Regions from separate parts of the Arthrobacter sp. SE2 genome, predicted to be linked through region 1. Evidence: riboswitches for the same ligand, from Rfam matches in the RefSeq annotation. Region 1 holds a riboswitch; each other region holds the start of a gene.

Region 1 (7,096 bases):
CCCCGGTTCAAACACCGGCTGCCGAGGCTGCGGCCGAGGAAACCACGGTGGAGTCGCCGGCTGCGGAGATTGCGCCCGAGGAAACCACTGAGGAACCGGCCGTCGAGGCGGAAGCCGCAAGCCCGATCGCTTCGTTGTTCATGGAACCTGGCTCCGTCACCTCCATGATCTTCCAGGCGCCGGACTTGAGCGCCGTTGCCAGGCCGGCGGTCGTCGAAGAGGAACCGCAGGCTGACGCCGAAGAAGTTTCCGAGGACAACGAACTGGACGAAGCCGGCAGCCGCCGTCGCCGTCGCAGCCGTGGGCGTCGTGGACGCCGGGGCAACGAGCGCGATGAAGCCACGGGAGAAGAAACGTCCGCGGAATCCGAGGACGAGACAGAAGCCGGTACCGAGGAAGTCCTCGAAGAAGGCGTAACCTCCCGCCGTCGTCGGCGCCGTCGTCGTGGCGATCAGGACCTGGAGCTGACGGGTGGCGGAGACGACGATCCCCCCAACACTGTCACCCGTGTCCGTGCCCCCCGCGCACACGTTGAGTCCACCACCAGCTCCGACCGCGTCACGAGCGTCAAGGGCTCCACTCGCCTTGAAGCCAAGAAGCAGCGCCGCCGTGAGTCCCGCGAGACCGGCCGCCGCCGCCAGGTCATCACCGAGGCCGAATTCCTGGCCCGCCGTGAGTCCGTCGACCGCCAGATGATCGTTCGGCAGCGCGACGACAGGATCCAGATCGGTGTCCTGGAAGACGGCGTGCTCGCAGAGCACTTCGTGTCCAAGACACAGCAGGATTCCCTGATCGGCAACGTCTACCTGGGCAAGGTCCAGAACGTGCTGCCGTCGATGGAAGCCGCGTTCGTCGACATTGGACGCGGCCGCAACGCCGTGCTGTACGCCGGTGAAGTCAACTGGGATGCCGTCACCTTGGAAGGCAAGCCGCGCCGGATCGAAAACGCCCTGAAATCAGGCGATTCCGTGTTGGTCCAGGTCACCAAGGACCCCGTGGGTCACAAGGGCGCACGGCTGACGAGCCAGATTTCGCTCCCAGGCCGCTACCTTGTGTACGTACCGGGCGGGTCAATGACCGGTATCTCCCGCAAGCTGCCGGACGTCGAGCGCAACCGCCTGAAGAAGATCCTCAAGGACCGCCTCCCGGAGAACGCGGGCGTCATTGTCCGCACCGCCGCCGAGGGTGCTTCCGAGGAAGAGCTGACGCACGACATCAACCGCCTGCGGGCCCAGTGGGAAGGCATCGAAAGCCAGTCCACGTCCACCAAGATCCTGGCGCCGGAACTGCTGTACGGCGAACCGGACCTGACCATCAAGGTGGTCCGCGACGTCTTCAACGAGGACTTCTCCAAGCTCATCGTCTCCGGCGACGAAGCCTGGGACACCATCGAGGCCTACGTCACCTACGTGGCGCCGGACCTGGTGGGACGCCTCGAAAAGTGGACCTCGGATCAGGACATCTTCTCGGCATGGCGCGTGGACGAACAGATCCACAAGGCATTGGAGCGCAAGGTCTTCCTGCCCTCCGGTGGTTCGCTCGTGATCGACCGCACCGAGGCCATGACGGTTGTCGACGTCAACACGGGGAAGTTCACCGGCAGCGGTGGCAACCTCGAGGAAACCGTCACCAAGAACAACCTTGAGGCTGCCGAGGAAGTGGTCCGTCAGCTGCGCTTGCGCGACATCGGCGGAATCATCGTGATCGACTTCATCGACATGGTCCTGGAATCCAACCGCGATCTCGTGTTGCGCCGCTTGGTCGAGTGCCTCGGCCGGGACCGCACCAAGCACCAGGTCGCCGAAGTGACGTCCCTTGGGTTGGTCCAGATGACGCGCAAGCGCATGGGCACTGGCCTGCTGGAGGTCTTCGGCGAGCAGTGCGAAACGTGCGCCGGTCGCGGAATCGTCACGCACGACGAGCCTGTGGAGCACCGTCGGGCCAACGTGGTGGCCGCTGAACACCACCACCCGCGCACGGAGTCACAGCCGACCGTCCGCCCCGAGCAGCGCAAGCGTCGCCGCGGCAGGGGCACGGGTCAGGGAGCTGCCGAGCTCCCGATCACCCCTCCTGTGCCGGTCCATACCGTGGAATCCACCGATCCGAACCGCCAGGCAGCCACCCGCGCAGCCCTTGCCACCATCGCGGCGGCAGCCCACGCTGCCCACCTGCACGACGACGAGATCCACCACGCGGCGGATTTGCTCGCCGAGGGGCAGGTAGCGGAAGCAGCCCCGGCCCAGGCCCCCGCGGCCCCGGTCCAGGCTCCTGCCGCTGCTTCGAGTGGCGAGGAACGTTCGAAGCCTGTGCTGCGATTCGGCGGCGAGGAAGTTGCGTTGCCCTTCGTCCACCACGAAGAGGAGCCAGCGAGTGGTGCACCTGCCATGAGCCTGGACCTGTTGGCACAGGCATTCGCGGGCCTCGGAGAAGCTCCCGACACTGCGACGACGGCAACTGAGGCCGAGGAAGCGCCCGCAGGGACCCCCGCGGCCGTTGCAAGCGGAGAATCCCCGGAAGCGGGTTCGCGTGGACGCCGAGGCCGTCGCAACCGCAGCGCCAGCCGGGCCCAGGGTGCCGCCAACGCCACCAACGTTGAGCACCACGAGGTTGCCGCGGCCGCCTCCGGTGGGGCCGCGCACGAGGCCAAGGCAACGGACGCTGCTCCAGCCAAGTCGACGGCGGCAGCGGAACCGATCATCCTCGGAGTCGGCGTGCCCAAGTCCGAGCTCTAAACGCAGTACCCTGTCCGAAGCCCCGGCCCTTTCCGCTCATGTGGAAACCGCCGGGGCTTCGTCGTTGCCGGCCGATTCACCGGACGGTCAGCACGGTTGCATAGGGCGATTTCAGCGGGCGAGGTGTGATCCGGGTTAAGCTAGGGGACTGACACGGGGTGCCGCGCACCAAGCCGGCTGAGACCAGACCCGTTGAACCTGTCCGGTTAGCACCGGCGAAGGGATGTCTTGCATGACTGTTTCAGCGCAATCAGCCGTCTACCCGCTCAAGGCCATCCAGCGAGCTATCCCGAGGGTCCTCAGCATTGCCGGCTCGGATCCTTCGGGTGGTGCCGGGATTCAGGCAGACCTCAAAAGCATTGCGGCCAACGGAGGCTATGGCATGGCCGTGATTACGGCGCTCACGGTACAAAACACGCGGGGCGTCACTGCCGTCCATGTGCCTCCCGTGGAATTCCTGCGCCAGCAATTGGATGCCGTTAGCGACGACATCACCGTCGATGCTGTCAAAATCGGCATGCTCGGGGACGCGGCCGTCATCCACGAAGTCCGTCGCTGGCTCGGCGAGGCGCGCCCCGCCGTCGTCGTGCTGGATCCGGTGATGATCGCGACCAGTGGCGACCGGCTCCTGGCGGAGTCCGCTGAAACCGCGCTGCGGGAACTTCTGCCCCTCGCTGACTTGGTGACCCCCAACCTTCCTGAATTGGCCATGCTGCTTGGCGAGCCTGTTGCCATTGACTGGGCATCGGCGTTGGAGCAAGGCAAACGCCTGGCTGCAGCCTGCGGAAACACCGTCCTGGTGAAGGGCGGCCATCTGCAGGGAGAGGGCTGCCCCGACGCCTTGGTCAACACCGAAGGAGTCCTGAGCCAGGACGTGGTGGAATTCGCCGGTCAACGCGTGGAGACCCGCAACAGCCATGGCACGGGATGTTCCCTGTCGTCGGCCATGGCGACGGCCAAGGCACGGCTCGGCGATTGGGAGTCTGCCCTGCGCGTAGTCAAGCCCTGGCTTCGGGGGGCGCTGACCCAGTCTGAGGTGCTGGAAGTGGGGAAGGGCAATGGGCCGATCCACCATTTCCACGCGCTCCAGCAGGACCTTCATCCGGGGGACTTTGCCGTCCGGATGTGGGACGCCGCCCAAACGGAACTTGCGGCCATTTATGGCCTGGACTTCATCCAGCACTTGCAAACCGGCGGCCTCAGCGAAGCGCAGTTCAGCTATTACCTGTCGCAGGATGCCATCTATCTCAACGGCTATTCGAGGGTCCTGGCACGGGCAAGCGCCCTCGCCCCGAGTGAAACCGAACAGCTGTTCTGGGCCCGCGGCTCGCAGATGTGCCTTGAAGTCGAGTCCGAGCTACACCGGAATTGGCTCAGCGGACGCCAGGTAAGCGGAGAACTGGGTCCAGTCACCAAGGCCTACGTGGACCATTTGCTCGCCGCGTCGGCGTCGGGCAGCTATGCCGTCCTGCTGGCTGCCGTGCTTCCCTGCTACTGGTTGTACGCCGAAGTGGGACAGCAGCTCCACCTTGGCTATATACAGGCGGGAGCGTCGGACGAGCACCCTTACGCGGATTGGCTGCGCACCTACGCAGACGAGGCGTTCGCAGAGGCAACCCGCAAGGCGATCGACATCACGGATGCCGCCGCGCAGGCCGCAACACCCACGGAGCGCACGGCGATGATGGAGGCTTTCACCCAATCCTGCCGGTATGAAACGGCGTTCTTCGATGCTCCAAGGTTGCACGGCTGATCCCGGTTCCTGGCGCGGAAGCGCAGGATGAAGCGCCTGTTCAGGCGGACGCTGCAGCGTGTCGGAGTGGGGATCCGAGCTTTTCCCCGCCGGCAGGGTAAGGTGGACGGGCACGGTACCGGGTGGCGCATAGCCAGTCTGTGGCAGCCATCACGTGGCAGCCTCCGGACCTGGCCTCATTTGCAGCCGAAGGCGAAACTAGCGTAATCTAGATCTTCGGTGCTTACGCCAACACTTGGGTTATGCCCCTAGAAACCTTCATTTGGAACTGACCTTTCATTTGGAACTATTCGAGGGATGACTCATGGATTCCGTACCGGAGTCCACGGCGTTGAGGCACAGCGTGAACCAGGCCCGTTTCGGATCGGGGTTCCGCACGCAAATTTAGTAATAAACGTCGAGAGAAGTGAGTGCCCAAGTGGTGTACGCGATTGTCCGCGCAGGCGGCCGCCAAGAAAAGGTTTCCGTTGGAGACTACGTAACCCTGAACCGCGTCCCCGGTGGAGCCGGCAGCACCCTTGAGCTGCCCGCACTGCTCCTGGTGGACGGTGACAAGGTCACCTCCGCTGCTGCGGATCTGGCCAAGGTCAAGGTTACGGCTGAGATCCTCGAAGACCTCCGTGGTCCGAAGATCGTCATCCAGAAGTTCAAGAACAAGACCGGCTACAAGAAGCGCCAGGGTCACCGTCAAGAACTCACCAAGATCAAGATCACCGGTATCAAGTAACCACTGGTTGCTGTTCAGGTTTTCAACAGATTCCCCAGAATTTTAAAGGCAGGCATTTCAAATGGCACATAAAAAAGGCGCGAGCTCCACTCGCAACGGTCGTGACTCCAACGCCCAGTACCTCGGCGTAAAGCGCTTCGGTGGCCAGGTCGTTTCCGCAGGCGAGATCATCGTCCGCCAGCGCGGCACCCACTTCCACCCGGGCGCCGGTGTCGGCCGCGGTGGCGACGACACCCTGTTCGCCCTGCAGGCAGGTGCGGTTGAGTTCGGTACTCGCCGCGGCCGTCGCGTAGTGAACATCGTTGCTGCTGCAGCTGCAGAGTAATAACACGTTCTGAACGGGTGGAGCGGGCCGTATGGCCCGCTCCACCTGTCTTTTTAACCGCACTAGAATTTACTAGTGCGGGCGGCGGCGCATCAGCCCGCAACACGCACTTCAAGCAGTAATTTCCAGTTAGAGGAGAAACACGTGGCGACCTTCGTAGACCGGGTAGTACTTCACGTATCCGGCGGAACAGGCGGCCACGGCTGTGTCTCTGTTAAGCGCGAGAAGTTCAAGCCCCTGGGCGGACCCGACGGCGGTAACGGCGGTAACGGCGGCGACGTCATCCTGCGCGTTGATGCCCAGACCACCACTTTGCTTGATTACCACCATGCACCGCACCGCCACGCAACCAACGGTGGCCCCGGCATGGGTGACTGGCGCGGCGGCAAGAACGGTGAAACCCTCGTGCTTCCCGTACCGGACGGCACCGTGGTGAAGACCAAGGACGGCGTCGTCCTTGCTGACCTTGTAGGTGAAGGCACCGAGTTCATCGCCGCTGCAGGCGGCCTGGGCGGCCTTGGTAACTCTTCGCTGTCTTCGCAGAAGCGCAGGGCTCCCGGTTTCGCCCTCCTCGGCACTGAAGGCGACTCCAGCGACATCGTCCTGGAATTGAAGTCCATCGCGGACATCGCGCTGGTCGGCTTCCCCTCCGCGGGCAAGTCCAGCCTTGTCGCGGCGATGTCAGCTGCACGGCCCAAGATCGCCGACTACCCGTTCACTACCCTGATCCCCAACCTTGGCGTGGTCCAGGCCGGTGAGGTCCGGTTCACCATTGCAGACGTTCCCGGGCTGATCGAAGGGGCGAGCGAGGGCAAGGGCCTGGGCCACAACTTCCTGCGCCACGTGGAGCGTTGCGCCGCGCTGGTGCACGTGCTGGACTGCGGGACCTTGGAAGCGGACCGGGATCCGCTCTCGGATCTTGCGATCATCGAGCAAGAGCTGGACAAGTATGCGGTGGACATGAGCTACGCCGGCGTTGACGGCGAAGTGGTCCCCCTGAACGAACGTCCCAAGCTTGTTGTCCTGAACAAGGTGGACCTGCCTGATGGTCGGGACATGGCCGAGTTCGTCCGTCCCGAACTGGAACAGCGCGGCTACCGCGTCTTCGAAGTCTCCGCCACGAGCCATGAAGGCCTGCGCCAACTGAGCTTCGCCATGGGCGAGATCGTCATGGCCGCACGCAAGGCGGTTGCCACCGCGCCTCCCAAGGTCGCGGCGCCCGTCCTCCGCCCCCGTGCCGTCAATGAGTCCGGCTTCAAGATCCGCCGCGAGGAGAAGAACCTCGAGCCGCTCTTCCGAGTGCTGGGGGAGAAGCCGGTCCGTTGGGTCAAGCAGACCGACTTCACCAACGAAGAAGCCATCGGCTACCTGGCCGATCGCCTGGCCAAGCTCGGCATCGAAAACGAACTGTTCAAGATGGGTGCCGTCCCGGGCGACACCGTGGTGATCGGCGAAGAGGACGGCGTCGTCTTCGACTGGGAGCCCACCATGATGGCGGGCGCCGAACTGCTGGCGACGCCTCGTGGCACGGACATCCGTGTTGCCGACATCGGCGACCG
Region 2 (7,096 bases), on a different contig from region 1:
GATCTGGCGGGTGGCAATGTCCGCGTCAAGCAGTTTCACGCGGACCTTCGTGCCCGACTCCATTTCGCCGTCGCAACGAGCGGTGACCGCCGGCTCGGCGATCTGGACGATGCCGTAGGGGCCGTGCGGGGCTCCGTTCCCATTGCCATTACCGTTGTTGCCATTGGCGCTGTTCCCGTTGCCGTTTCCGTTGTTCTTGGCGGGCTTCGATCCGGAAATCACTACGGCGTCGAATTCCTGTCCGATGTGGTTCACCAGGAGCGCTGCCTCCACCGTGTCCAAGGCCAGGCGTTCCATTTTGGCGGCAAGCTGGTCGGAAGACGCCATGATCACCGGCAGGGTCGGCAAAGCATTCCGGGCCCATGCAGGGATCTCTGTTCCATTACTCAGTGCTTCGCAGATGACCAGCACAAAACGATCGACAAGCCGGCGCAACGGCGCGGTGGTGTGGGCATAGGGTGCCCCGATGGCTGACTGCATGACGCTGCCCGGTACCTCGCCGTCGAAGGGCGTGTAGCCGGCACCACGGAAAAGCAGCCCCGCTGAATGGAGGATGGCCAGTTGCCGGGGGTCCTTGGCGTCGAGGGTCCGCAGGTACGCTCCATAGTTCGTCCCCTCGGTCCAGGGCTTGCCGAGCGCCCCCGTTTGCCGTTTGAAATGGAGCAGCGAGCGCTCATCGGGGGCCGGCATGGTGCGCAAAATCCCCACTTTGCCGTCGAGCATCAGCTGGGCGGCGGCCATCCCGGTCATGAGCGAAATCTGGGCGTTCCAGTCCTCAACCGGCAGCGAGGGAGCTGCGACGATCCTGTACCCCCCGCCGTCGGGCAGTTGGACGATTTCCTGCTCAGGCATGTTCAGGCTTGCTCCGCCGCGGCGGCGTTCGAGTTCCACCCGCTTGAGCCCGACCTCCTTGAGCAGCTGCAGGACGGGATCAGCCGTTCCGGAATCGATCTCCGCCTGCACGCCCTTGTAGCTGAGCTTGGCGCGGCTCCGTACGCTTGCCCGACGGACGGAGACGGTGCGGAAGTCCGCCTCGGCATCGAGTTCGAAGTCCCACACGAACGCGCCGCACGTCTGGCCGGCCAGCAGGCTTCCGGCATGCTCGCTGATGATCTCGGGGTGCAGCGGGATGCGGCCATCCGGGGCATAGTACGTTTGCCCGCGGTGGCGGGTCTCGGCGTCGAGCGCTCCTCCCGGGGGCACAAAGGAGGGCACATCGGAGATGGCGTAGAGAACCCTGTAACCATCCCCGGACCTGTCAATGAAGAGAGCCTGGTCGAGATCCGTGGAGGAGGCCGGGTCGATCGTGATGAAAGGAACGTCCGTGAGATCCTGCGCCGGCAGCGTGTGTCCGGAAACCGCGGTTTCAGCGTCGCGCAGCGCTTCAATGGGATAACCTGCGGGCAGCTCGAGTTCAGTCCGAAGCGCCGCCAGCGCTTCCGCGAGGTGGTTCGACGTTTCACTGACATTCGGGGCTAACCGCTGATGTGACACGAAAATCAGGGTAACTCCAAAATCTTCCGGCGTCTCGCTAGGCCGCCGCTGCGTCCAGGGCAGCCAGGAGCGCCTGGGCAGCTGCCGTCGGATCCTGCGCTTCGGTGATTGCGCGCACCACCACGATGCGGCTGGCGCCGGCCCTAACTACCTCTTCCACGTTGCCGAGATCGATCCCGCCGATCGCAAACCAGGGGAGCACGACGCCCCCGACGGTCTCTTCGTCTGCCTGCTTCACCGCGTTGGCAGCGTACTTCACCAGATCGAGCCCGACGGCGGAGCGTCCCGGCTTCGTGGGGGTGGCCCACACCGGCCCGACGCAGAAGTAGTCCAGGCCGCTGCGGCCAGGCGACGCGGCGATGGCGGCGTCAATCTGTTCCGGCGTGTGCGTGGAGAGGCCGATGATGGTGGGGTCGTGGAGCAATTTCCGGGCAGAGCGCAGCGGAATGTCCTTTTGGCCGATATGGAACACCGGTGCGCCGGAGAGGGATGCTACGTCCGCGCGGTCGTTGACTGCCCAGAGACGGCCGTGACGATGGGCCACGGATTGCAGGATCTCCAGGAGTTCGAGTTCTTCCGCCGCTTCAATCGACTTGTCACGCAGCTGGATGATGTCCACGCCGCCCTCGAATGCGGCATCGACAAACTGCTCAAAATCACCCTGTTCCTTGCGGGCGTCGGTGCAAAGGTAAAGGCGGGCGGTGGTGTGGACATCGTGCTGGGTCATGGAAACAGAGTAGTTCCTCTAAACTGGGCTGGTACCGCGGGAGCCGCGGCGGCAGTCACAATCGCCGCGCGGCTGAGAGGGCTTCAGCGCCGACCGCTTGACCTGATCCGGCTAGTACCGGCGTAGGGAAGGACTCCATGAACGAAGTAAACGCCCAGCACGAACCCCTGCGCGCGGATGTCGCGGTGATCGGGGGCGGTGTCATTGGCCTCGGCATCGCGTGGGAAGCCCGCAGATCCGGCCGTTCGGTTGCCCTCATCGATCCCGCACCAGCCAGCGGCGCTACGTTCGCGGCGGCGGGAATGCTGGCGCCGGTCAGCGAATTGCACTACCAGGAAGAGGACCTCCTGGAGCTAATGCTCGAATCGTCGGCGTTGTGGCCGGACTTCGAACGCAATGTGACCGGCTCGAGCATCGGCCGCAGCACGGGTTACCGTACGACGCCGACGCTCGCCGTCGGCGCGGACGCTGCGGACCGCCGGGCGCTCGCCGATCTCCGGGATGTCCAGCTGGCCAACGGCCTGGTGGTGGAATCCGTGCGGTTGCGCGAGGCGCGGGAGCGTGAGCCGCTTCTGAGCCCGCAGATTTCCTGCGCCTTCGACATCCCGGGCGACCACCAAGTGGATCCACGCCGGCTTTCGGCCGCGATTCTGGGTGCGCTGGCAGACCACCAGTCCGGCAATTCCAGCTGGATTCCGGGGGCCGATGACGGTTTTGCGGTCCACGACACTGCAGCGGGCCTCCTGTGGGAGGACGGGCGCGTCGTCGGGGCCGTGCTCGGCTCAGGAATCGAAGTGCTCGCCACGGAAACAGTGGTAGCCAACGGACTGGATGCCGCCCGCTTGAGCGGCCTGCCGGATGGATTGTCACTCCCGTTGCGTCCGGTGTATGGCGACATACTGCGGTTGCGCGTCCCGGCGCACCTGCAACCCCTGGTCACCGCCACGGTCCGGGGAATGGTGCGCGGAGTGCCCGTCTATATCGTGCCCCGCGACGACGGGACGGTGGTGATCGGCGCGACGCAACGTGAAGACGGCTTGTCGGCGTCCGGGGGATCGGCCAACCCGGTGTCAGCCGGTGGCGTGTACCAATTGCTCCGCGACGCCCAGGTACTTGTCCCGGCTGTGGCCGAACTGGAACTTCTGGAAGCAACTGCCCGAGCGCGCCCGGGCACTCCGGACAATGCACCGCTGCTGGGCCGCGTGGAAGGGCGCGAAAGAACCGTGCCCGGCCTCATCGTGGCCAGCGGCTTCTTCCGCCACGGCGTACTCCTCACTCCGGCAGCGGCGAAGATCTGCGTCGGACTCATGGACGGCACCGCGGATCCCCGGTGGAACAAATTCCGCCCGGACCGCTTCTCCCACCAGCTCTCAGCGGCACGGGCCTCAACAGACGGCCCATTGGCCGGTACCTCATATCCCCTTCCGAAGGACCACGCATGAACATCAAATTGAACGGCGCAGACCACACACTGAGCGACGACGCGTCTGTCACCACCCTCGTCAGCCACGTCACCGGACGTGTTGTGGACTCCAGCGGCCAGACGGCTGACGGACGCAAGATCGGCGTCGCCGTCGCACGCAATTCCGAAGTGGTCCCGCGCAGCCAGTGGGCTGCCACCGCGCTCGCAGAGGGCGACGAACTCGAAATCGTTACCGCAGTACAGGGAGGCTGAACCATGACCACAGCAAGCACACACGAAGCAAGCACCCGAACCGACGCCCTGGTGATCGATGGTGTCGAATTCGGCTCGCGCCTCATCATGGGCACCGGCGGAGCCCCGAGCCTGGACGGACTGGGGGCGGCGTTGCTGGCCTCCGGCACCGAACTCACCACCGTTGCCATGCGGAGGTACTCGCCGACCGAAACAGGTTCGCTCTTCCAGTTGCTCGTGGACCATGGCATCCGTGTCTTGCCCAACACGGCCGGCTGTTTTACCGCCAAGGACGCTGTCATGACAGCCGAGCTTGCCCGGGAGGCGCTGGAAACGGATTGGGTGAAGCTCGAGGTCATCGCCGACGAACAGACGCTGCTGCCTGACGCAGTGGAGCTCGTGGACGCAACGGAGAAGCTGGTGGACCGCGGCTTCAAGGTCTTCGCCTACACCAACGACGACCCCGTGCTGGCGCTTCGATTGGAAAACCTTGGAGCCGCAGCGGTGATGCCCTTGGGCGCGCCTATCGGCACCGGCCTGGGCATCCTGAATCCCCACAACATCGAACTCATTGTGTCCCGGGCTTCTGTGCCGGTAGTACTCGACGCCGGCATCGGAACCGCGTCCGACGCCGCACTCGCCATGGAGCTCGGTTGCGACGCAGTGCTGCTGGCAACCGCGGTGACCCGGGCCCAGAACCCGGTGCAGATGGGTGAAGCCTTCAAACACGCTGTCATCGCCGGTAGGCTGGCGAAGCAGGCCGGCCGCATCCCGCGCCGGGAACACGCCCTGGCCTCTTCGGCGATGGAAGGCCGGGCAGAGTTCCTCTAGTGGCCTACGCGGGCCGCTCCGGGGATTCCTGCGAATACCACGTCAGCGAAGGAGCCCCGGATGGCCGGCAAAGATGACATCCTCACCAAGTCCGCGATCGACGACGCCCTGGCGGAGCTGCCGGACTGGCGGTACCGCCTGGGCGGACTCGCCACCGTCTACAAATGCCCGACGTCGGCTGCCGCACTGGAGCTGATTGCCGCCGTCGGGCGCATCGCCGAACAGCAGAACCATCATCCGGACCTGGACTGGCGGTACAACCGGGTGTTCATCCGCTACACCTCCCATGACGCCGGGAGCGAGGTGACCCGACGCGACATCCGGGCGGCCACGAGCGCCAGCGAAGCAGCCGCGGAAGTGGGGGCAGTGGCCAAACCGGAAGCCCTACCGGACAGTTGAAGTCGGAATCGACGCCCCGGATCCGGAAGAGATCTCGGAAGTCTGGATGCGACACCCAGGTTTGTCCGTGACACGCAAACAGCTAGGCGACGCCCGGATATGAGTGTCGCCGGCCCGTTCGCGCAGCGCCAGCTAGAGTCGCAGCGCCGCGGTCAGCTGGGCGGTGTCGTGCCGGGTCCGATGACGGCCCAAGAAGTAGGAGGCCGCCGCGGCCGCCACGGTTCCCAGAATGATCGGCAGGACCCACGGGATCCACGTCACGCCAGGCTGGTAGCCAAAGCCAAGTTGGATGAAGATCATCCAACTCAGCATGGCGACGGCGACGGAAACACCAGCGGGCAGGGCGATTCCGTACGTGCCACGGTGTTTGTCAGTTCCCCAGACGATGAAGCCTGAGGCGATGGTGGCTAGCGCCACGATGACAAGTGAGAGCATGCGGACTCCTGGCTCGCTGGTGTTCTTGCGTATCGCTTAGAGGGCGCCGAAGCCGACCCGGCGCACTTCCTCGGCGCCGATCTCCACGTATCCGAGGACATTGCCGGGAACGATGACCTGGCGGCCCTTTTCGTCGGTCAGGCGCAGGTCCGTGCCGTTGGCAATGGCCTCGCTTACGATCTTGGCAACAGCCTCGGCATCGAGAGCGGACTCAAGCGCGATCTCACGGCCAACGTTCTGAATGCCGATCTTTACTTCCACAGCGGGGCCTCCCAGCCAATCAAGAAATTACTCAGTCCTCTATTTGTAGTCTAGGACTCTTTCGGGAAGCGACTGATTCCGCGCCAAGCTAAACGGTAGATCAGATCGCTGGCGACATCGAGGTCCAGATCGCCGTCGGTTTCGAGCCAATACCGGGCGCTGACCTGCGCCATTCCGGCCAGGCCCCGGCCGAGCAGCTGGGCCTCCAGCGGGGGCAGCTTGGTGTCTTCGGCGATGACCTTGGCGACGGCGTCGGCGAAGGTGCGGTTGAAAGTCTCCAGTCGCGAGCTGACATCCGGGTCATTGATGAGATCGGATTCGAAGACGAGCCGGTGGGCTTGGTCATCGCCCGCGATGAAACGGTAGTAGGCGCGCATGACGGCCTGGACGCGTTCCTTGTTGTCCGACGTCGAATTCAGCGCCGTGAGCATCTGGTCCGTGAGCATGGCCAGGTGGCTGTCGAGGAGGGCCATGTAAAGCTCCCGCTTGGACGGGAAGTGCTGGTACAGCACCGGCTTGCTGACATGGGCGGTCTCGGCGATTTCGTCCATCGCTGCACCGTGGAAGCCGTTGGCAACGAAGACTTCCAATGCGGCGTTCAGGAGCTGGGCCCGGCGCTCATCTCGTGGCAGCCTCGCCGAGCGTGGGGAACCGGTCCGATCTTGCCTGACCTGTGCCTCCTGTTTGATACGTGCACTCTCAGCCACTTGTCTGCCGCCTTTCCTTTGCAGTTATGACCACAATACTGCGCAGTAATATGACCGGGCGGCAGCGGCAGGCATACTTTGGAGTATGGCCACTATTTTTGCTGCCCAAACGTTGCCGCCTTCTCCTTCTTCAACACTGCCGCCACTTGTGGAACCGGCCGCGGAGCTGACCACCGAAGAGGTCGAACGGTACTCGCGCCACCTCATTATTCCCGAAATCGGAGCGGCCGGTCAGCGCCGGCTCAAGAACGCAAAAGTCCTCGTGATCGGTGCGGGCGGACTGGGCTCTCCGGCGTTGCTGTACCTGGCCGCCGCCGGCGTGGGGACGCTCGGAATTGTGGACGACGACGACGTCGACCTCAGCAACCTGCAACGCCAGATCATCCACGGCGTGGGCGATGTGGGACGGCCGAAGATCGAATCGGCACGTGACGCCATCAAGGAACTCAATCCGCTGGTCAACGTGCAGCTGCACAACGTGCGCCTGGACTCCTCCAACGCTTTGGAGATTTTCTCCGGCTACGACCTCATCCTGGATGGCGCAGACAATTTCGCCACCCGATACCTGGTCAACGATGCTGCCGCGAT
Region 3 (7,096 bases), on a different contig from region 1:
GTCCAGGACACGGAGGCCTCGCTGATCCGGATCATGGGTACCCGAGCGGAAATGGACGCACTCCAGGCCGAAGGCTGGCCTGCAACGAGGGGAGTTCGCTCATGAAAGACATCGTGCTGATCGTCACGGCGGTGATTCTTAGCCTCGCGGCGGCAGGCGCGATCTACCGGATCGCCGTCGGGCCGTCCCTGCTGGACCGGGTGCTCGCCTCGGACGTGCTGCTCGCAATACTGGGCGCCGCGCTGGCCATCGACATGGCCGTCAACAGGCACCTCAACAACCTCGTGCTGCTCGTCGCACTGACGCTGATCGGGTTCGTTGGCTCGGTGACGGTGGCCCGTTTCGTGGCCGACCGAAGGGGACAGGTCAATGACTCCTAATGCCACCGGAGTTGACGGCGTGATCGATGCCGTCACCGCAGTGTTGCTGATTGCTGGTGCGCTCATGTCATTGGGCGCGGCAATCGGCCTGCTGCGTTTCCCGGACCTCATGAGCCGCATGCACGCGGCTACCAAGCCGCAAGTGCTGGGGTTGTTCCTTGTCTTGGCAGCCATCGGGCTGCAGATGCGCGAATGGTGGGTTTGGCCGATCCTGGCGGTGGCCTGGATCTTCCAGCTGCTGACAGTGCCTGTATCCGCACACATGGTGGGCCGCGCAGGCTACCGGACCAAGCACCTCCACCGCGAGTTGCTGAGCATAGACGAACTCGAGGCCGTGGTGCTGCGGGCTGCCGGTCAACGGGCAGCGGAGAAAGCTCAGGAAACGGAACCGGGAATGTCCCACACCGGGAACGGTGGGAGCTCAGCTGCGAACGGCCGGGACGGCGGGCCGTCAGCCTAGACGATGTCCTGCGTTTTCGAGAAACGCGAGATGGCGCGCTGGGTACTGCGGCTGGCGAAAACCTGGATGACTGCGCTGACGGTCGCCGAAATCAGCGCGAAGGTCAGTGCCGAGCGCAGGCTTGCCTCCATGTCGTCGTGACCCTTGGGGGGCTTCTTGCCGGTGGACTTTTCCCACAGCGCATTGACGAGCTTGGTGCCGACAAAGCCTGCGCCGATGCTGACGCCAGTGCCGAGCAGCTTGATGAGGAGGTTCATTCCGGGACTCCTTGCGGGAGGAAACAGGACCGTCCCCAGCCTAACCCCACTTCAGGGCAGTTCCGGAGCAACGGTTGGGGATTGGCGCCTCAGCCGGAAGAACTCATCCATGGCTCCAGGCTTTGGACGGACGGGCACGATGTCACGGTCCTCGGCCAGTATCGCTTCCACCGTGCCGAGGGCGAGGAGCTCGTCCAGCAGCGCCAACGTGGGCGGCATGAGCTTGAGGGTTCCGGCGGCTTCGGCATCCAGGATCCCGCGGACCGGCATCCACAAGGACGATGACGCTTCCGTGGTTTGGTGCCTTGGCTCGGCACCGGAAAGCGGGCAGGCAAGGTAGAAGTATGTGTCGAAGCGCTTGGGCTGGTCTGCCGGGGTGACCCAGTTGGCCCACGGGCGGAGGGTGGCGGCGTCGAGCTTCAGCCCGGCCTCTTCGAACACCTCGCGCTGTGCAGCCGCCAGCACCCGGCCGGCGTTGAACCGGGCCGAAGCGGGCTCGACGCCGATGCTGCTCCGGCGCCAGGCGTCGGCGTGCCGCTCGACGACGTCGTCCTCGAAGTCCCAGCCGGAGCTGTCCGTCTGGTCCACTCGTCCCCCGGGGAAGACGACCATGCCCGCGGCGAAATCCATCGTGGTCACGCGGTGCTGCACGAACACCTCCAGGCCGCGCCCGGCATCCGCCGGAACCTCCGGGTCTGACTGAACCGTGTGTACGGGGGCCTCGCGGACCAGGATCACGCTCGCGGCGAGCCTAGGTTCGGCCACCGTAGTGCTGTTCGCTTCGCCAATGCCTGCCAAGACCGCTCCTTTGCCCGCGCTGCGTCACATTCTGCTGGATCATTCTCCCAGCTTCTGCGCCCGCCCGCGCCATTCCGGACCCTGCCCGCGCCCGGCCGGCGAGTGATCCAGCAGAATCCGTCGTCCCACATGTTTGTGACCGTTCCGCGTAGGCCAGCACAGCGCCCGCAACCCCGCCAAGGTGTAAACTGAACCACGCCCAAAAGGGTGGATTGATAACGACAGGGGAGCGCCGCCGTCGGGCTCGCAGCAATGCGGCACGGATGACGGGCGCTGAGAGTGCGGACAGCCGCAGACCCTCGAACCTGATCCGGCTAGTACCGGCGCAAGGGAGTCGAGTTCTCATAGTGTCCGGACCGGGGCGGCGGAAACCGCTCGCAGGCAACCGGAAACACTTTCCCCTCCTGTTCCTCAGGAGGACAAAATGACTGGTATTTCTGCAAGGCCGGGCCTCACCAAGCCTGGTTACAACTGGCGCGTCGTGGACATCGTCGTGGCGGCACTGATCTCGATCGCCGGTGGCGTGATCTTCTGGGCATGGGACCAGATGGCTCTGGTTGCAACGCCGATGTCCGCCGGCTACCCGCCGCTGAGCGGCCTGATCGCCGGCGGCTGGATGATCCCGGCAGTCCTGGGCATGCTCATCGTCCGCAAGCCCGGTGCGGCAATTTTCTGCGAGACGGTGGCCGCCACCAGCGAGCTCATCATGGGTTCGCAGTACGGCACCACGGTCCTGATCTCGGGCGTGCTCCAGGGTCTCGGCGCGGAACTCATCTTCCTGGCCTTCATGTACAAGAAGTTCAACCTGCCGGTGTCCCTGCTGGCCGGTGCCGGCGCGGGCCTGTTCTGCGGTTTGAACGACTCCTTCCTGCCGTGGGGCTGGAACATCGCCTACGAACCGGTCGACAAGCTCGCGTACATCGTGTTCTGCACGATCTCCGGTGCCGTCATTGCCGGAGCCCTGTCCTGGATCGCGACCCGCGGCCTGGCCAAGACTGGTGTCCTGAGCGCGTTCGCGTCCCGCAAGGCCGCCTCGGAGCCCGTCTTTTCCTGATGCCCAGTCCTGATTCCGGCACCCCTGCTGTGGTGCGACCCGCCGCCATTTCCGCGCAAGGCTGGGGCTGGCGGCACGCTGGCCGCACCACGCAGGCCATCCACGCCCTGGACCTGGACATCCGTCCAGGGGAGCGTGTCCTCCTGCTCGGCCCCTCGGGCGCGGGCAAGTCGACGCTCCTGCATGCCCTGGCGGGCGTGTTGGGCGAGGAAGGTGACGACGCCGACGAGACGGGCTCGCTGCTCGTGGACGGCGTTTCGCCGAAGGCCCAGCGGGGCCGTGCCGGACTCATGCAACAGGACCCCGAAACCCAGGTGGTGCTTTCCCGGCTGGGCGATGACGTAGCGTTCGGCGCCGAGAACCTTTGCGTGCCACGGGAAGAGATCTGGAAACGCGTCCATGAAGCGCTCGACGACGTCGGGCTCCTGCGTAGTGCCGGTGGCAGTGCCAGCGGCAACTTCGCGCTCGACCACCCGACGTCGGCCCTCTCGGGTGGGCAGAAGCAACGCCTTGCACTGGCCGGCATCCTGGCGATGCGGCCCGGCTTGATCCTCCTGGACGAGCCGACCGCCAACCTTGACCCGGCCGGCGTCTTGGAAGTGCGCGATGCCGTGGGCCGCTGCCTGGACAAGACCGGCGCTACCTTGGTGGTGGTGGAACACCGGGTCTCCGTCTGGAAAGACCTCGTGGACCGAATCGTGGTGCTGCAGCCGGGCAGCTCCTCCTCCACGGGAGGGTCGACGCCGGCGGTGCTCCTGGACGGCGATCCGGACACCGTGTTGGTGCAAGCAAGGGACATGCTCATTGCTGCGGGCGTGTGGGTGCCCGGGTACGTGCCGGCCACCCGGCCACGTTCAGGAACAGGCTCTGGCTCGGGGGCCGGCCCCGGAGCAGGGGCCGGAGAGCTGCTGCTCGCCACGCAGGAGCTCGCGGTGTCCCGCGAACGGCCACGGCGCCGCGGGTTCAAAACCATCCCGCCCCTTCCTGTGCAGTCCGGACTCGACGCCGAAGTGCTCGCCGGGCAGGCCCTGACCATCACCGGTCCCAACGGCGCCGGAAAATCGACCTTCGCGTTGACCCTCGCGGGCTTGTTGGCGCCGGTGTCCGGCACGGTGACTGCCGCCGTCGGGCTCAGCGACGGCGCCGGTAATGACCCGTTCAAGTGGAAGGCCCAGCAGCTGATCTCGCGGATCGGGACCGTGTTCCAAGAGCCCGAGCACCAGTTCGTCACCGGCCGCGTGCTCGACGAGCTCATGTTCGGCCCCAAGCACCTTGGCCATGGCGAGGAGCGCGTGGACGAATTGCTGGAGAGGCTGCGCCTGGGGCATCTCGTGGACGCCAATCCGTACACGCTCTCCGGGGGCGAAAAGCGACGGCTGTCCGTGGCCACGGTGCTCGCCGCACACCCCCGCGTCCTGGTGCTGGACGAACCCACCTTCGGCCAGGACGCTAACACTTGGGCCGAGCTTGCGTCGTTCCTGTCCGAACTGCTCGACGCCGGCACCTCCGTGGTTTCCGTGACCCATGACCAGGAGTTCAGCTCCGTCCTGGGCGGCACCGAGATGCGGCTCGAGCATGCGTTCCAAGGCGGGGCCCGGCAGGAAGCGGGTGCGGCATGAGGGAAACCCTGACCCTGCGAGGCAACAATGCACTCCTGACACGCGCGAATCCGCTGGCCAAGTTCGTGTCGGTCTTCCTGATCACCCTGGTGTTGGCGCTGTCCATCGACCTGGTGTCAGCTTCGACGGCGCTCCTCGGCGAACTGGCCTTGTTCCCCCTCGCGGGGCTCACCGTGCGCTTGCTGTGGCAGCGCGGCTGGCCCTTGATTATCGCGGCCGCGCTTGGAGGCTGGAGCACCGCGATCCTGTCGGCGGACAGCGGAAGGATACTGCTCGACGTCGGGATCTGGTCTATCAGCGAAGGCTCGCTTCAGCTGGGACTCGGGTTCATGCTGCGCGGCCTTGCAATAGCGTTGCCGGCCATTCTCCTGATGAGTTGCACCGATCCGACGGACCTCGCCGATGCCCTGGCGCAGAAGGCGAAACTGCCGCACCGTTTTGTCCTGGGCACCTTGGCGGCGCTGCGGCTCGTGGGGCTCATGGCGGAGGAGTGGCAGACCATCGGCATGGCACGGCGCGCGCGGGGTGTCGGCTCGCACGGGAGCCCGCCGCAACGCTTCAAGGCCATGCTCGGCCAAAGCTTCGGGCTACTGGTCCAGGCGATCCGACGGGCGTCCCGCTTGGCCGTGACCATGGAGGCGCGCGGCTTCGGCGGTGGACGGCGGACCTGGGCGCGCGAATCGACCTACAGCCGCCTGGACGTCTGGGTTCTGGCCGGCGGGCTGCTCATCGCAGCCACGGCCGTGCTCGCGGCGCAATGGGCAGGGACATGGCACTTCGTCTGGCTGAAGCAGCCCAACTGATCCCCACCGCCGTGAATATCGCACGAGGCGACTATTCTGCGACAAAATCGGCGAGTTGCGTCACGAAACCTCCGATTGATAGACCATCCGTGATATTTATTGGTTATGACGCAACCGACTGCCGAACATGTAGGTCTCCTTCTTCGCGACGCCCGCGGCGAAAAGGGCTGGACACAAGGACAGCTCGCTTCGGAACTGGGCACCAGCCAAAGCGCCATTGCCCGCATGGAACAGGGCAAGCAGAACCTCAGCCTCCGCATGATCGAGCGCCTTGAGTCGATCTTCGGACGAACCATCGTCAAAGTCGGCAAACGGCAGATGACCCACCTGCGTGTGGAGGGCGGACGCACGCTCTCCGGCTCGGTGGACGTCAACAGCAGCAAGAATGCCGGCGTCGCATTGCTTTGCGCGAGCCTCATCAACCGCGGCACCACCACTTTGCGTCGGCTTGCCAGGATCGAAGAAGTCAACCGGATCGTCGAGGTTTTGACCTCAATTGGTGTCGAGTGCACCTGGCTGAACGGCAACGATCTTCGCATCCGCCGCCCGGAGACCCTGGACCTTGCCTCCATGGACGTGGAGGCGGCGCGCCGCACCCGCAGCGTCATCATGCTGCTGGGCCCCCTGTTGGATGAGGCGGCCTCGTATCAACTGCCCTACGCCGGCGGTTGCGATCTCGGGACTCGAACCGTGGAACCGCACATGCAGGCGTTGCGGCAGTTCGGGCTCTCGGTGGAGGCCAAGTCCGGCTTCTATTCCGTGCAGGCTCCACCGGCCGACGGCGAGCACCGCACCTTTGTCCTCACGGAGCGCGGCGACACCGTGACGGAGAACGCCATCATGGCCGCCGCACACCGCAGCGGTACTACCGTGATCCGCAATGCCAGCCCCAACTACATGGTTCAGGACCTCTGCTTCTACCTGCAGGGGCTCGGCGTGGTGATCGACGGCATCGGAACAACCACCCTGAAGATCACGGGCCGCCCGGCGATCGACGTCGACATTGAGTACTTCCCGTCCGAAGACCCGATCGAGGCCATGAGCCTCATCACCGCAGGCATCGTGACCAACTCGGAAGTCACCATTTGCAGGGTCCCCATCGAGTTCATGGAGATCGAACTGGCCACGCTTGAGCAGATGGGCCAGCAGCTCGACATCTCCGGGGAGTACTTTGCCCGCAACGGACGGACTCGCCTGGTGGATGTCACTACCAAGCCATCACGGTTGCGCGCCCCGGAAGACAAGATCCATCCGATGCCGTTCCCGGGGCTAAACATCGACAACTTGCCGTTCTTCGCGGTCATCGCCGGCAATGCCGAGGGCCAGACCATGATCCACGACTGGGTCTACGAGAACCGGGCGATCTACTTGACCGAGCTCAACAAGCTCGGCGCCCAGGTCCAACTCCTCGATCCGCACCGCATCTACGTCAATGGCCCCACCAAGTGGCGTGGGGCGGAAGTCGGATGCCCTCCGGCACTCCGACCCGCAGCTTGCCTGCTGTTGGCGATGCTGGCGGCCCGCGGAACGTCCGAGTTGCGGAACATCTACGTGATTGAGCGCGGATACGAGGACCTGGCCGAGCGGCTCAACACCATCGGCGCCAAGATCGAGTACTTCCAGGACTGACCGCGTCGGATGGCGGTTCTGAGTTCGGACTTCCAGCGGAATCCGGCGTTGCCCGTCACCGCCGGGCGTCGTCCAAGGCGAGGACGGCACGGATTT
Region 4 (7,096 bases), on a different contig from region 1:
CTGGAGCTGCATGGGGTTCCTCTGATTTCTTCGCTGGGCCGGCTTAGGGACCAAGGCTGGGGGTTTGCTCGTAAAACAATCCGGCCCCTCCACCATAATCTGGTGAAGGGGCCGGATTTAAGACAAGTATTGCTGAGCGCGTTACCGGCGACGGTCGGTGTCGACGACGTCGACCCGGACCTGCTCGCCGCCCGCCAATGCCGCAATCACAGTGCGCAAAGCGCGTGCGGTGCGACCTTGGCGGCCGATCACCCGTCCGAGGTCGTCCTGGTGAACACGCACCTCGAGGGATTCCCCGCGGCGGTTGTTCTTGGCACTGACCTTGACGTCCTCAGGGCTGTCAACGATCCCACGGACCAGGTGCTCGAGCGCTTCTGCCAGCAATTTACTCAGCCTCGGTGGTCTCTGCTTCAGCGTCAGCGGGAGCTTCAGTTGCTTCCGACTGCTTGGCCTTCTTGGTGATGGCTTCCGGGATGATGACGGAACCCTTCTCCGGTGCAACGAAAGCAGGCTTGGCGACCTTGGTCTTCAGCGTGCCTTCCTGGCCCGGGAGACCCTTGAACTTCTGCCAGTCACCAGTGATCTTGAGGATCGCGGCAACCTGCTCGGTCGGCTGGGCGCCGACGGACAGCCAGTACTGTGCACGCTCGGAGACGACCTCGATGTACGAGGGCTCTTCGGTGGGGTGGTACTTGCCGATTTCTTCAATCGCACGGCCATCGCGCTTGGCGCGGGAGTCCATGACGACGATGCGGTAGTACGGTGCGCGCATCTTACCGAAGCGCTTAAGGCGAATCTTTACGGCCACTTTTGTGGTCACTCCTGTTTCTGAAACGGGGTTGAGCCCGTCGTTCTGCACCCGTGGGGCGGGCCATACTTGAGGGTTCCAAGGACAAGATGCACACACGGAGAGAGGGGCCGTGCGGATCGAGTACCTGTCCATTGTGCCAGATGGCGGACAGTATTTCGAACGCGCGGTCCGTGCGGCCGGTTTACTGCGGGGTTACTCGCCCGCGGACCAGACGTAGAGACCGGCCCGCTCCGCCTTTTCGACGTCGCTCGCGAGGGCCGCCAACTGCTGGACGTACAGACGGGACTGTTGGGCATCAAAGGGCATGTCCTCTTGGGCCGCCCAGCTTTCGGCGACGTCGTCGAGGACGTTTCCCTCCCCTTCGGTCTCGTAGCTGAGGAGCTCGGACAGGGCGCGCACCATGGCTTCGGGGACGCCGAGCAAGGCGTCGCTGGTGACGTCCACCAAAGAAAGCTCATAGTCGGCCCCGCCTGCATGCACGGCGGTCCCGGCGAGGTCGCCGAGCTGTTCTACTTCGAAATCGCTGATTCCCGGGATCCGTAATGCAGCGCCGGATACGTCGCTGCCCTTCTCCAGGGCAGCGGCCCTCTTGAGTGCTTCATCGTGGGTGGCAACAAAGATTTCAGCAAAGCCCATGGAAAGTACTCTCATTCGTTCGTGCCAACGGAGCTGCGGCGCGGCGGCCGATATGCGCCACACCGTCGGATCAAGCGTAGCGGACGGCGACCCGCAGCCGGTTGCGCCACGGGTCCTCGAAGCGCAGCTCCTGGCCCGTGTGGTGGGACGCAATACCGGCAACCTTGAGGCGGTCCGCGAGCGCGCCGACGTCGTCTCCTGACGGCACCTCGATGACAACCTCGCCGAGGCCGAGTGTGTCCTTGCGCGGACCTGCACCGCGGCTGTTCCAGACGTTCATGGCCATGTGGTGGTGGTAGCCGCCCGCGGAGACAAACAACGCCTGCCCGTGCCACCCGGCGGTCTGTTCGAAGCCCAGGGTGTCGACGTAGAAATCATGGGCGGTCCGCACGTCGCCCACCTGGAGGTGGACATGCCCGACGCCGGCGCCCGCCTCATGCTGGCCCGCCACCGCGGCTTCGCTCAGGTATTGCTGGAGGTAGCGCTGCGGCGGGAGCGGCAGGCTGTCCATGACGACCGAACTGCCGTTCCACTCCCAGCCTTCGCGGGGTTTGTCGTAGTAGAGCTCAATGCCGTTGCCCTCAGGGTCGGTGAAGTAGAAGGCCTCGCTGACCAGGTGGTCCGCACTGCCGACGAAAGCGTGGGGCTCGTATTGCGCGGCCGAGGCAACAGTTGCGGCGAGCGAGGATTGGTCTTCGAACAGCAGAGCTGTGTGGAACAGTCCGGCCTCACCGCGACCCGGAATCTGGAGCCCGGAGGCCGGCGCGAGGTGCACCAACGGCTTGCCGAGCCTGCCGAAGTAGAGCCCGCCATCCTGTTCGGCGACCACGTCCAGCCCTAGCGCCCGCTGGTAGTAGTCGCCCATGAGCTTCATGTCCCCCACTTTGAGCATGACGGTACCCATGGTGAGTTCGGCAGGAAGGAGATCCTGGCTGGATGTGATGGTCATGTGAAACTCCCGGCTTTTTGTGGTGCCGCCCTTCGGCAACCTCTATCTATCTAAATTACTTGAAGCTTCAATTTATTCCTAATGCCCGGCGCTTCCTGAAATATGTCCCCTCAGCACGGTGCATTGCGGATTCAGCACCACCTCAAGGGACGCACGGGGATCGTTTGCGTAGAGCACGACGTCGGCACTGGCACCTTCGCTGATGCCGTCGGCACCCAGCCACTCGCGGGCGGACCAGCACGCGGCATCGAGGGCGGCGGCCGCCGGAAGGCCCGCGCGATGCAGTTCCAGGATTTCCTCGCCGATCCGGCCGTGCTTGATGACGCTGCCGGCGTCGGTCCCGGCGTACACCCGCACTCCGGCGTCGAATGCCTCGGCGACGCGTTCATGCCTGCGCTCCCACAGCCTGGTCATGTGGGCGGCGTATCGCGGGAACTTCGCTTCCGCCTGCTTCGCGATGTCCGGAAAGGTCGCAATGTTGATGAGGGTGGGGACAATCGGCACATCCTGGTCCAGCAGCCGGGGAATATGGTGCGGCAGGAGGCCGGTGGCGTGCTCGATGCAGTCGATGCCGGCGTCGAGCATGTCGTCGATAGTCCCTTCGGCGAAGCAATGGGCAGTCACCCTGGCTCCCTCGGCATGTGCTGCCGCGACCGCGTCCTTGACGATGGCGGCCGGAAAGGACGGGCCGAGATCCCCGGCGGAACGGTCGATCCAGTCCCCGACGATCTTGACCCAGCCATCTCCGGACCGCGCCTGTTTGCGCACCGCCTCCACCAGATCCTCCGGCTCGACTTCTTCGGCCAGTCCGGGGATGTACCGGCGTTGCCTGGCAATGTGCCTGCCTGCGCGGATGATCCTGGGCATGTCCGTCCGGCGCTGCAGCCAGCGCGTGTCGCTTGCGGATCCGGCGTCGCGGATCAAGAGCGTTCCGGCGTTCCGGTCCGCCGTCGCCTGCAGGCGCGCAGTCTCGTCGTCGACGGCCCCGCCCTTGCCCAAGCCAACATGGCAGTGCGCGTCGACAAGGCCGGGCAGCACCCATCCGGCCAGGACGACGTCCGGTGCGGCAGCAGGCCGCAGAAAGGTCAGCCGTCCGTCGACCGACCAGAGGCCACGCCGTTCCTCCTCCGGCCCGGTGAGCACGGTGCCGCTGAACTCGATGATTTCCGCCATGATTCCACCCTAGACTCCGACGCCGTCGCCGGCCCCGTCACATCTGTCCTGGTCACATCTGTCTCAGGAGCTCTCTGCTGTGGTAGCTTCGTCTACGACCACACGGGGGCCCTTGCAAGGGCTGAGATCAGGCTGACGCAGCCTGCGACCGTTGAACCTGTCCGGGTAATGCCGGCGAAGGAAGTGAGTAATCCTTTGAGCACCAAAGAAGCACAGCTGAGCCCTATCCAAAACGGATCGGCCCAAGAGGTGACACAATCCCTCAAGTCGCATTCCCTCGCGTTCCTGGAGGATGCCGGGACGGGAATCCGGGTTCCGGTGACTGAAATCGCCCTGGAGCCGTCCCCCAACGGCGAGGCCAACACGCCTTTCCAGGTGTACCGCACCGCAGGGCCAGGGAGCGATCCCGTGGTCGGCCTCGAGCCGTTCCGCAGCGAGTGGATCGAAGCCCGCTGCGACACTGAGGCCTACAGCGGCCGCGAACGGAACCTGCTCGACGACGGCAAGTCGGCCGTACGCCGCGGCGCCGCCTCAGCGGAGTGGAAGGGTGCACAGCCGGTGCCCCGCCGCGCCGTCGACGGCAAGACCGTGACGCAGATGCACTACGCCAAGCAGGGCATCGTGACGCCCGAAATGCAGTTCGTGGCACTTCGCGAAAACTGCGATGTGGAACTCGTCCGCAGCGAGGTCGCGGCCGGCCGGGCCATCATCCCCAAGAACATCAACCACCCCGAATCCGAGCCGATGATCATCGGCAAGGCGTTCCTCGTGAAGATCAACGCCAATATCGGCAACTCGGCCGTCACCAGCTCCATCGCCGAAGAGGTGGACAAGTTGCAGTGGGCCACGCAATGGGGCGCCGACACCGTGATGGACCTGTCCACGGGTGACGACATCCACACCACCCGAGAATGGATCATCCGCAACTCCCCCGTGCCGATCGGTACCGTGCCTATTTACCAGGCCCTCGAGAAGGTCAACGGTGAAGCCAACAAGCTCAATTGGGAGATCTTCCGCGACACTGTCATTGAACAATGCGAGCAGGGCGTGGACTACATGACCATCCACGCCGGCGTGTTGCTGCGGTACGTGCCACTCACCGCGAACCGCGTGACGGGCATCGTTTCCCGTGGCGGCTCCATCATGGCCGGCTGGTGCCTGGCGCACCACGAGGAAAACTTCCTCTACACCCACTTCGACGAACTCTGCGAAATCTTCGCCAAGTACGACGTCGCGTTCTCGCTGGGTGATGGACTGCGCCCGGGCGCGACGGCGGACGCCAACGACGCCGCGCAGTTCGCCGAGCTGGACACCTTGGCGGAGCTCACGAAGCGTGCGTGGAAGTTCGACGTACAGGTCATGGTCGAGGGCCCTGGACACATCCCGTTCCACCTCGTCCGCGAGAACGTCGAGCGGCAGCAGGAGCTGTGCGACGGCGCACCGTTCTACACCCTCGGCCCGCTCGTGACCGACGTTGCTCCGGGCTATGACCACATCACCTCGGCTATCGGCGCCACGGAGATCGCGCGCTACGGAACCGCGATGCTCTGCTACGTCACCCCGAAGGAACACCTGGGCCTGCCAAACAAGGACGACGTCAAGACTGGCGTGATCACCTACAAGATCGCGGCCCACGCAGCTGACCTTGCGAAGGGACACCCGGGCGCCCACGAACGCGACGATGCCCTGTCCAAGGCCCGCTTCGAGTTCCGCTGGCGTGACCAGTTCGCGCTGTCATTGGATCCGGTCACAGCCGAAGCGTTCCACGACGAGACTCTCCCGGCGGAACCGGCCAAGACTGCGCATTTCTGCTCCATGTGCGGACCGAAATTCTGCTCCATGCGCATCAGCCAGGACATCCGCGACGAATACGGCTCGGCGGATTCCCAGGCGGCCATCGCGGAAATGTACAGCGGGATGCGCGAAAAGAGCGAGGAGTTCCTGGCATCCGGCGGCAAGGTCTACTTGCCCGAGCTCGAGGTTCCCGCAGGAAAACGTTGAGCGAACGTCGGGAAGCCTGAACTGATCAGGAAGCTTGCACTGATCCGGCGCGGCTGACATCCGCGATGAAGGACCGGATCATCCGGTCTCCTTCAACTGAATCATGAGGCCGGTGTCCTCCAGCCGCAACGCGGTGGAGGGCACCGGTTTCCTGCAAGTAGCCGGCGATCTCTTCGTAAAGGGGTTCCCAACCACCGGTCAGGACAAGCGTGGGGACGCCGGGCACGATGTGCAGGGGCGCTTCCCACGGCGGGGCCTGGAGCCGCAGGCGTCGAGCGGTACGACGGGCCTCCGGGGTACTGAGAACGGCCGCCTCGGAAGAAAAGGCCCTGCGGACGAATTCGCGTTGATAATCGTCATCGCTGAGTTCGTGCCGGATCCGGAACAACGGCTCCATGAGTGCCCGGTAAGCCGCGGTGGCGGGCAACTCAGCCGTCAATGAAAGACAAGCCGGTTCCACCAGCACGAGGGACCGGACCAGGTCCGGCCGCTCCACCGCGGCCAACATGGCTGAAATCGCGCCTTGGGAGTGCGCTACGATATGGCCTCCACGTGCGGGGCCGGAACCTGACGCGGCCTCCCGCCCTCCGAGGCACTCCAGGATAATGTCCACGTCGGCGCCAACATCGGATTCCAAAGGCTCGGCCTGCGCATCAAAGCCGTGGCGTTTCAGGAACAGTGCATCGTACGCCAGCGCCATGCCGTGCTGTTTCGGCCACGCGGCAGCGCCGAATGTGCCTGCTCCATGGACGAACACAACGCGCTGCTTTTGCATCCCCCCAGCCTATGGCACGGGGCTGACAAGCCAACTCACTGGCAGTTAATGCCGTTCTGAGCCATCAAAACGACACCTATTGCCAGCTAGTTGGGTGAGACGGCTACTTGCCTCCGAGGAACTTGTCGAAGCCCTTGGGGAGGTTCAGCTGCGAGGGATCGAAGTCGCCGCCAGCTTGGCCGAATGCCGCGCCCGTGGGAACGGCTTTCGCCCGCTTGTTCTCGGCGTCGCGCAGTTCCTGGGCCGCCTTCGCGGGGTTTCCGGAACGGGCCTTCTTCTTGGGCGCGTTCTTGCTCGCCTTGCGGGAACCGCCACCGAGTCCGGGCATGCCAGGCATCCCGGGCATTCCGCCGCCCTGGGCCAGCTTCTTCATCATCTTCTGGGCCTGCGCGAAACGCTCCAGGAGGCCGTTGACCTCGGAGACGTGGACACCGGAACCACGGGCGATGCGGGCACGACGGGAACCGTTGATGATCTTCGGAGCCAAACGCTCATGCGGGGTCATGGAGCGGACAATTGCCTCCACGCGATCGATTTCACGCTCGTCGAACTGCTCCAGCTGCTGGCGGATGTTCTGCGCACCCGGCATCATCATGAGCATCTTCTTCATGGAGCCCATGTTGCGGATCTGCTGCATCTGGGCGAGGAAGTCGTCCAGGGTGAAGTCTTCCTGGTCGGCGAACTTCTTCGCCATCCGGGCCGCTTCATCCTTGTCCCAGTTCTTCTCGGCCTGTTCGATGAGGGTGAGAAC

The links. Region 1 has a riboswitch for thiamine pyrophosphate ahead of thiD (bifunctional hydroxymethylpyrimidine kinase/phosphomethylpyrimidine kinase). Riboswitches for the same ligand answer to the same signal wherever they lie in the genome.
Region 2: linked by a shared signal. The riboswitch ahead of thiO (glycine oxidase ThiO) and the one ahead of thiD (bifunctional hydroxymethylpyrimidine kinase/phosphomethylpyrimidine kinase) in region 1 are both predicted to bind thiamine pyrophosphate.
Region 3: linked by a shared signal. The riboswitch ahead of AC4CS3_RS18450 (ECF transporter S component) and the one ahead of thiD (bifunctional hydroxymethylpyrimidine kinase/phosphomethylpyrimidine kinase) in region 1 are both predicted to bind thiamine pyrophosphate.
Region 4: linked by a shared signal. The riboswitch ahead of thiC (phosphomethylpyrimidine synthase ThiC) and the one ahead of thiD (bifunctional hydroxymethylpyrimidine kinase/phosphomethylpyrimidine kinase) in region 1 are both predicted to bind thiamine pyrophosphate.

What each region holds. Positions count from the first base shown of each region.
Region 1 is NZ_JBZAYA010000010.1:98,768-105,863, reverse strand. Features, by position in the region: gene AC4CS3_RS14995 (Rne/Rng family ribonuclease) at 1-2,732, shown strand, start outside; TPP riboswitch at 2,877-2,973, shown strand; gene thiD (bifunctional hydroxymethylpyrimidine kinase/phosphomethylpyrimidine kinase) at 2,965-4,485, shown strand; gene rplU (50S ribosomal protein L21) at 4,904-5,212, shown strand; gene rpmA (50S ribosomal protein L27) at 5,274-5,537, shown strand; gene obgE (GTPase ObgE) at 5,682-7,096, shown strand, end outside.
Region 2 is NZ_JBZAYA010000001.1:419,749-426,844, reverse strand. Features, by position in the region: gene AC4CS3_RS02085 (RNB domain-containing ribonuclease) at 1-1,494, opposite strand, end outside; gene thiE (thiamine phosphate synthase) at 1,532-2,221, opposite strand; TPP riboswitch at 2,248-2,367, shown strand; gene thiO (glycine oxidase ThiO) at 2,359-3,663, shown strand; gene thiS (sulfur carrier protein ThiS) at 3,660-3,896, shown strand; gene AC4CS3_RS02065 (thiazole synthase) at 3,900-4,706, shown strand; gene AC4CS3_RS02060 (4a-hydroxytetrahydrobiopterin dehydratase) at 4,767-5,105, shown strand; gene AC4CS3_RS02055 (hypothetical protein) at 5,238-5,540, opposite strand; gene AC4CS3_RS02050 (DUF3107 domain-containing protein) at 5,577-5,801, opposite strand; gene AC4CS3_RS02045 (TetR/AcrR family transcriptional regulator) at 5,852-6,508, opposite strand; gene moeB (molybdopterin-synthase adenylyltransferase MoeB) at 6,594-7,096, shown strand, end outside.
Region 3 is NZ_JBZAYA010000015.1:60,866-67,961, reverse strand. Features, by position in the region: gene AC4CS3_RS18475 (Na+/H+ antiporter subunit E) at 1-105, shown strand, start outside; gene AC4CS3_RS18470 (MrpF/PhaF family protein) at 102-380, shown strand; gene mnhG (monovalent cation/H(+) antiporter subunit G) at 370-840, shown strand; gene AC4CS3_RS18460 (DUF4235 domain-containing protein) at 837-1,097, opposite strand; gene AC4CS3_RS18455 (NUDIX hydrolase) at 1,149-1,895, opposite strand; TPP riboswitch at 2,109-2,245, shown strand; gene AC4CS3_RS18450 (ECF transporter S component) at 2,320-2,949, shown strand; gene AC4CS3_RS18445 (ABC transporter ATP-binding protein) at 2,949-4,568, shown strand; gene AC4CS3_RS18440 (energy-coupling factor transporter transmembrane component T family protein) at 4,565-5,371, shown strand; gene AC4CS3_RS18435 (UDP-N-acetylglucosamine 1-carboxyvinyltransferase) at 5,477-7,000, shown strand; gene AC4CS3_RS18430 (hypothetical protein) at 7,056-7,096, opposite strand, start outside.
Region 4 is NZ_JBZAYA010000001.1:15,944-23,039, forward strand. Features, by position in the region: gene rimM (ribosome maturation factor RimM) at 1-12, opposite strand, end outside; gene AC4CS3_RS00100 (RNA-binding protein) at 142-384, opposite strand; gene rpsP (30S ribosomal protein S16) at 386-808, opposite strand; gene AC4CS3_RS00110 (hypothetical protein) at 1,004-1,447, opposite strand; gene AC4CS3_RS00115 (VOC family protein) at 1,518-2,396, opposite strand; gene AC4CS3_RS00120 (amidohydrolase family protein) at 2,475-3,569, opposite strand; TPP riboswitch at 3,662-3,769, shown strand; gene thiC (phosphomethylpyrimidine synthase ThiC) at 3,765-5,570, shown strand; gene AC4CS3_RS00130 (alpha/beta fold hydrolase) at 5,596-6,345, opposite strand; gene ffh (signal recognition particle protein) at 6,449-7,096, opposite strand, start outside.